2 regions of the Bacillus sp. BC05(2025) genome follow, and region 1 is predicted to be linked to the other one. Evidence: a T-box and tRNA genes for the amino acid it is inferred to sense, from the RefSeq annotation. Region 1 holds a T-box; the other holds one or more tRNA genes.
What was found. The T-box of region 1 lies ahead of argS (arginine--tRNA ligase). A T-box ahead of a tRNA ligase gene usually reads a tRNA of that ligase, here a tRNA-Arg.
Positions count from the first base shown of each region.

Region 1 (3,680 bases):
CTCCTTTCCGGTATTCTATGACAAGGAATATGCAAAATAAAACCTCGAATCAATACAGATCATCCTCTCTACAAATATTTTAATTGATTTCACAACATAATTATAGAGTTGTTACACTTCGTAACATATAACTTCTTATAGTTTCAAGGCTTAGTCGGCAAAATAAAAAAAGACAAATTAGGTTAATGATCTCCTAATTTGTCTTTTTTCACTATAGCTTTATTTTACATCTCCTCAGGTGCCTCCACCCCAAGTAAACGTAATCCCTCTTTTAATACAACCGTCACAGCATACACTAATGCGAGTCTGCTGTCTTTCTCTTCGCTCTCTTCCAATATACGCACATTACCGTAATATTTATTAAACGATTGTGCTACATCCAATACATATTTTGAAATGATTGATGGCTCATTTTTGTTGAAGGCTGCTTCAATTATTTGAGGGAATTTATTCAATAATTTTACGACGCTCCAGCTATGATCATCTTTTAATGCAAATGTACACGTTTCAAATTCTACACTTTCTTTTCTTAAAATAGAGCAAGCACGTGCATGTGTGTACTGTACATACGGACCTGTTTCTCCTTCAAATTTCAGCATATTTTCTAATGAAAATTCGATATTGTGCATACGCTCATTTTTTAAATCGTGGAAGATAACTGCGCCAACACCGACTTGCTTTGCTACTTCTTCTTTCTGTTTTAAATTTGGATTTTTCTCTTCAATATTTTGTTTTGCAAGGTCTATTGCTTCTTCAAGTACTTCTTCGAGTAAAATAACTCTTCCTTTACGTGTCGACATTTTCTTACCGTCTTTTAAAATGAACCCAAACGGTACATGTTCCATGCCGTCAACCCAATTGTAGCCAAGCTTTTTTAATACAGTGAAAAATTGATTAAAATGTAAACTTTGTTCTGGGCCAACTACATATAGCGCTTTATCAAATGCATATGTGTTTTGGCGATATAACGCTGCCGTTAAGTCACGTGTTGCGTAAATCGTTGCACCGTCGGATTTTCTAATTAAGCAAGGCGGCATTCCCTCTTCTTCTAAATTAACGACTAACGCGCCTTCTGACTCTTCAAGTAAATCATGTTCTTCTAAAATCCCAATAAAATCTTCCATCAAATTATTATAAAAAGCTTCCCCATGAAAATTAGTAAATTCAACACCGAGAAGTTCATAAATACGAGAAAATTCTTTTAAAGATTCGTGACGGAACCAATTCCAAAGCTCAACAGCTTCTTCATCACCTTCTTCTAACTTCTTAAACCAAGCGCGTCCATCTTCTTCTAATTCTTCATCGTCTTTTACCTCTTCATGGAATTGCACATATAACTTAAATAGTTCACGTATTGGATCCTCTTTCACTACTGCTTCATTTCCCCATTTTTTATAAGCGGTAATTAACTTTCCAAACTGTGTGCCCCAGTCTCCAATATAATTAATTCCTACAACTTCATAACCACATTTTTCAGCGATATGTTTCAGTGAATTTCCAATCATTGTAGAACGTAAATGCCCCATTGAAAAAGGTTTCGCGATATTCGGAGAGGAATAATCGATAACTACAGTCTTTTCACATCCAAAGTGATTTTGGCCGTACTTTTCTTTCTCCGCTAAAATCGTTTTTAATACTGCATCACTTACAGTTTCACGATTTAAAAATACATTTACGTAAGGACCAACAGCCTCTACTTTCGTAAAAAATGGATCACTTAATTTCTCCGCAACTTCTTTTGCAATAATAGCTGGTGATTTTTTATATTGCTTCGCAAGTGAAAAACATGGAAATGCTGCATCACCGAATTCATCTTGTTTCGGTGTCTCAATTAAATCTAAAATTTGATTTTGCGTTAATTCATTCGTAAAAATATCGGATAAACTTTCCGCAAACTGCGTTTTATAATCCATACTATATAACCTCCTTATTTTTTAAAACACAAAAACTCGTCTCTAAAAAGAGACGAGTTTAAACCCGTGGTACCACCCTTGTTGTTCATTACGAACCACTTTCCCGTTTATAACGAGGACAGGGGGCCTCGGCTTACTCTACTATTCGTTCAAGAAGCATCTCCGAAGTGCGCTTCATCTTTTTTTCCGCACTAGGCTCACACCCTCCCCAGCTCGCTTTCCTTCTAAAAAAGACTACTCTCTTCATCACAGACAGTATATTTAATTAATTATTGCTTATTATACATCTTTTCAAACAATTAGCAAGGGTCAATTACACCAAAGTGAAACTTAGCACTTTTTCTTTTATATACGTGAAAATTATGTTTTTCAAATCTAGAACTGCGGAAATGATCTTTCAGAACGACACGCTTTCTCGCCACACGCTTCGCTTCTGCAATTGTTTCGTCAGTAATATCATGATACAAAGCGAAGTGTTTTAATCCTTTTATTCCATCTGATTCTATAACAGTTTCTTCAAACATCGGATCAAGGTACACAACATCGTAACTATTGTCTTCACATTGTGTTAAAAATGCGTAATGCTCCGTTTGCTTCACATTGATTCGTTTCATTGCCTCATCAATTTCAGAAACAGATGAAGACCATGTTTTCAAACCGTTTTCCATAATATAAGCCATATACTCATTGCCCTCAAGTCCCGTTACTTTTCCGCTTTTACCAACAATGTAACTAGCTACAATACTATCTGATGCCATACCAAGCGTACAATCTAACACTGTCATTCCGCTCTCTAATTGCATGGCTTGTACAAATGGGTCGTGTTCCCCGCGCATTAATCTTTTCACACGAAACATCGCTGAGTTTGGATGAAAGAAAAACGACTCTTCCGTTCCTTTTGGATAAATAGCTAATCGATTTTTGCCTACAACAAGTACATCTTGTTCATACTGCTCATGCAGTTTATGTACTGGAATGTCGTTTCGTTTTACGAATGAACCATTTAATTCTACCGCTACCTTGTTTGCATAATCTGTCATTTCTTTATTCGTTCTTCCTGCTGTTGTTACTATCATTCTTTCACCTCTATATAAAGAAAAGAGGGAGATTTACTCTCCCCCTTCTTTAGCAATTCTTTTCAAAAGCTTGTTCTAAGTTCGTAATAATTTCGTCCATAGTTGCACCTTCAATTTCATGACGGTGAATGAAGTGAACAACTTCTTTTCCTTTTAATAATGCCATAGATGGTGAAGATGGAGGAATTTCTCCGAAGTATTCACGCATTTTTGCAGTAGCATCTTTATCTTGACCTGCGAATACAGTTACAAGATGATCAGGTTGTTTTTCAGCACGAACAACCGCTTGACCTGCTGATGGACGTGCTAAACCAGCTGCACATCCACAAACTGAGTTTACAACTACTAAAGTTGTACCTGTTGCGTTTTCCATAAATTCTGTTACAGCTTCCTCTGTAGTTAACTCTTCAAATCCAGAACGCACTAATTCTTGACGCATTGGGATTACCATTTGGCGCATGTATTCTTCATAAGCATTTGACATCTTGTAATCTCTCCTTCAACTTTCATTCCAAATTCATCATATCACGCTCTATTAATAGGTGCAAAAGAAAGATAACGATGATTTCATTTTTTTGGAGGGATTTCACAAACCCCACCGCGGCAATGTCCAACTGGGACAAGTTTTCTATTGTTAGCGATATAATCGTATACTTTACTTCCAAATCCGAGTACGATAGATAGTTTTATA
Region 1 covers NZ_JBWYRA010000004.1:385,621-389,300, reverse strand. Annotated here, with positions in the region: gene ACZ76X_RS16210 (DUF2085 domain-containing protein) at 1-53, opposite strand, end outside; gene argS (arginine--tRNA ligase) at 225-1,913, opposite strand; T-box leader at 1,959-2,172, opposite strand; gene ACZ76X_RS16200 (class I SAM-dependent methyltransferase) at 2,213-2,989, opposite strand; gene ACZ76X_RS16195 (BrxA/BrxB family bacilliredoxin) at 3,039-3,473, opposite strand; gene ACZ76X_RS16190 (thiol-disulfide oxidoreductase DCC family protein) at 3,557-3,680, opposite strand, start outside.

Region 2 (3,680 bases), on a different contig from region 1:
GATGTTACCCGGGGACCGTGTCCAGTATCGCTTAAAATAGCAGCTCCGGCGCCGGTTACTGTCCACTGTGCAGTAGGTGGCTTTTGTCCACCATATTCGGTAGGATAGCGGAATTGTTTTTCTACAGCAGTGTTATGACTTGATGCCCCGGTTAATAAATATTTAGCACCTTTTGCATTTACGATACTTGCCCCAAGTGCTAAACCTTCCATAGAAGTAGAACAAGCACCGAATAACCCGAGATAAGGAGTGCCTAGTGTACGGCAAGCAAAGCTTGTAGGGGTAATTTGATTAATTAAATCTCCTGCGAGTACGAATTGAATATCATCTTTACGAAGTTCTGCTTTTTCAGTAGCGCGGCTACAAGCTTCTTCAAATAAAATTTTATGTGCTTTTTCATAGGAATCCTGTCCGAGCCATAAATCTTCATGAAGGATATCGAAGTCTTCTGGAATTTTTCCTTTTGCTTCAAATGGCCCGCCAACGACTCCTGTCGAAATAATAACTGGTTTGTTTTCAAATACCCACGTTCGGTGTCCTTGTAACATTTATAGCCCTCCCCATTGAACGAGAATCGTTTTAATAAGTGCGATGACGAAAGCCGAAAATACACCAAATAAAATAACAGAACCAGCTAATTTGAACATGTTACCGCCAACGCCAAGGACAAACCCTTCCGTCCGGTGTTCGATACATGCGGCGATAACAGAGTTACCAAATCCAGTGACAGGTACAGCTGTCCCAGCACCTGCAAACTGACCGAGACGATCATATACACCGAACCCAGTTAGTAACATCGAGATGAAAATAAGAGTTGCGACTGTTGGATTTCCCGCCGAGCGTTCAGTGAAATCAAAATATGTGATATAAAACGTAGAAATGAGTTGTCCAATGAAGCAAATAAAACCACCGACGAAAAAGGCTTTAATACAATTTTTCAAGACAGGACGCTTCGGTTCACGTTCTTGTTCGAATTTTTTATATTCCTGTTGTACAGGAGTTAAGTTTTTATCTTTACTAGACATTGCAATCCTTCCTTTTCTTTTAAAAAAGCGTTAAGTGTTAGACTCCATTTTTTTCCCAATGAGTTTTAATTGCTTATTAATTTCATCTTTAGATACTTTTTTTTCTTTAATTTTTCTTTCAAGCTTTTCAAGTAATATAAAGATTTTTTTATCTGTACTTACACGAACATCGAAAGTAGGATACTCATCACTTAGCTGCTTTTGAAGCTTCTTACGGAGAGGCTTTAATCCAAATCTTTCGTGATGCTCAGGTGTAACTGCTATGTAGAGATCTAAATTTGAATTCACTGCTGTGCTTTTTATAATTTCATCCATAGCGAGAGCTCTTTTCTTGGCTCCTTGTGATATAGATTGATTAAAGGATTCCGTACTCGTCTTTGTTAATTTTGGACCTTTTTCTTTCTCTGTTCGTTTTGCCTCTTCTTTCACTTTTTTATCCAAGGGACTATTATCACACCCGGTAAAAGAGCTAAATAACAGGGCAAATAACGCGGTTATGAGGCCGAGTTTTCGCATGATTATCATTCCGTTTCTATTGCAATATGTAATGTGATAGAAAAAGGATGACTGCATATCATCCTTTTTCTATTTCACAGCATGACGAATTCGTTATTGCTGTGAGTATTGTGGTTCTTCTTGTTGGACTTCTTCAACACGTGGGTTTAAAGAATCGATAATCGTTTGTGTTTGCTGCGCAGCTGTTTGGAAAAGTTGCTTCGCTTGTTGGTTATCCGTATCAAGAGCGAATCCCTCTAAGCTAGCTTGTGCACTTTTTAATCCAGAAACAGTTTGCTTTAGTTTTGTAATTACAGTCATTGAATGAAGCCCCCTTTGGAATATCAATTCAAAGATTATAATTTGTGAGTTGAGGTGAATTTATGATTGGAAAATTTAGGGGATAGTACTTTGTTAATATATTCATAACTAGGGTGCACAAAGGATTACGAGGATATTTTTATTGATTTAGATGGATTTTATTGCTATTATTATGAAAAGAAAATGAAGTATTTTCTATAATCATGCGCCCATAGCTCAGTCGGATAGAGCGGTGGTTTCCGGTACCACGTCTGCCGGGGGTTCGAATCCCTCTGGGCGCGTCAAAAAGTCCTAACTTACGTTTTGTAGGTTAGGACTTTTTTTATTTCCCTCTTGTTATATCTGATAATAAGATTTACTATTAGTACTTGATAATAATTTTTATGACTTATTATTTTCTTTCAATATTATTCAAATTTCGGTTGTAAGTTGTGAATCTCATTAATACATATAAATTAATAATATTTTGGAATGGGTGTCTGCGATAGGATTCTCCTTTTACCAAACTTATTGTACAATAGAAACAAGGGGGAGATTAGTTTGAAGGCAAGTCTTTTACAAGAACAAAGCTTACGTTTGGCAATGACACAAGAGTTAAGGCAAGCGATTACAATGCTCCAGTATAATGTACAAGAATTATCGGAGTTTTTGTATGAGCAATCGTTAGAGAATCCCCTTATTGAGTTAGGTGGTTTTGAGAGGGAGAAGAAAAAGAGCTCTAACAACAGTAAAAGTACCAGCAAACAAGTCGAGAATCAGATGGAAATCTACAGTGTGGATTCCACAACGATTCAGCAACATTTATTAAATCAAATACAGTATTATAAAATAGATGAAGAAGAGCGAAAAATAGCCTCTTTCATTATTATGAACATGGATGGGAATGGGTATTTACAAGAAACGAACGAGGAGTTAGCAAATCTCCTTTCTGCACCGCTTCATGTAGTTGAACGCTCTGTAGAGCTTGTCCAATCACTTGAGCCAGCAGGGGTAGGAGCGCGTAATATTCAGGAATGTCTAACTTTGCAATTGAAGCGCTTACAAAGGCGGAACGGATTAGCAGAAGAGGTTGTAGAAGACCATTTCGCTTATTTCGTGAAGAAAGATTGGCGAAAGCTCGTTCAAGTGCTGAAGTGTAGTAATGAGGAATTGCAATCGGCGGTGAACTGTATTACGTCCCTGCAGCCGAAACCAGGTCTTGCGTTTTCTTCTGATAAACCACTTTATATTGTGCCTGATATGGCGGTGAAAAAAGATGGCGATCGTCTCGTTTTACAAATGAATGAGAGGAATATGCCGAGAATCGAAATTCATTCTGAATATAGTGCGCTTCTTAATAATAGTGAAAGCGAAGTAGCATCTTACGTATCAGAAAAGTATCAGCATGTACAGTGGATTATGCGTAGTTTGAAACAGAGAAAACAAACGCTTCTGCAAGTGATGACCATTATTATGGAAAAACAACGTGATTTCTTCTGGAAAGGTCCGGAGTATTTAAAGCCACTTGCTTTAAAAGAAGTAGCAGAAGAGTTAGGCGTGCATGAATCTACAATTAGCCGTGCAACGCGAAATAAATATGTGCAAACACCACACGGTTTATTTGAGATGAAATCGTTCTTTAGTAATGCCGTTTCAACCACTGAGGATGAAGCAGTTTCTACAAAGCGTGTAAAACAATTTATTCAAACGCTTGTTGAGGCGGAGAATAAGAAAAAGCCACTTTCAGATCAAAAGATTTCAAAATTGTTAGAAGAAGAGCATGAAATCGTTATTTCTCGAAGAACAGTAGCAAAGTATAGAGAACAAATGCATATTCCAGCGTCGTCATTACGAAAAACG
Region 2 covers NZ_JBWYRA010000006.1:42,247-45,926, forward strand. Annotated here, with positions in the region: gene spoVAD (stage V sporulation protein AD) at 1-548, opposite strand, end outside; gene spoVAC (stage V sporulation protein AC) at 549-1,025, opposite strand; gene ACZ76X_RS19145 (YhcN/YlaJ family sporulation lipoprotein) at 1,056-1,541, opposite strand; gene ACZ76X_RS19150 (DUF1657 domain-containing protein) at 1,635-1,841, opposite strand; tRNA gene ACZ76X_RS19155 (tRNA-Arg) at 2,047-2,122, shown strand; gene rpoN (RNA polymerase factor sigma-54) at 2,382-3,680, shown strand, end outside.
Region 2: it has a tRNA-Arg gene. The T-box ahead of argS (arginine--tRNA ligase) is inferred to sense a tRNA for this amino acid. The anticodon was not compared.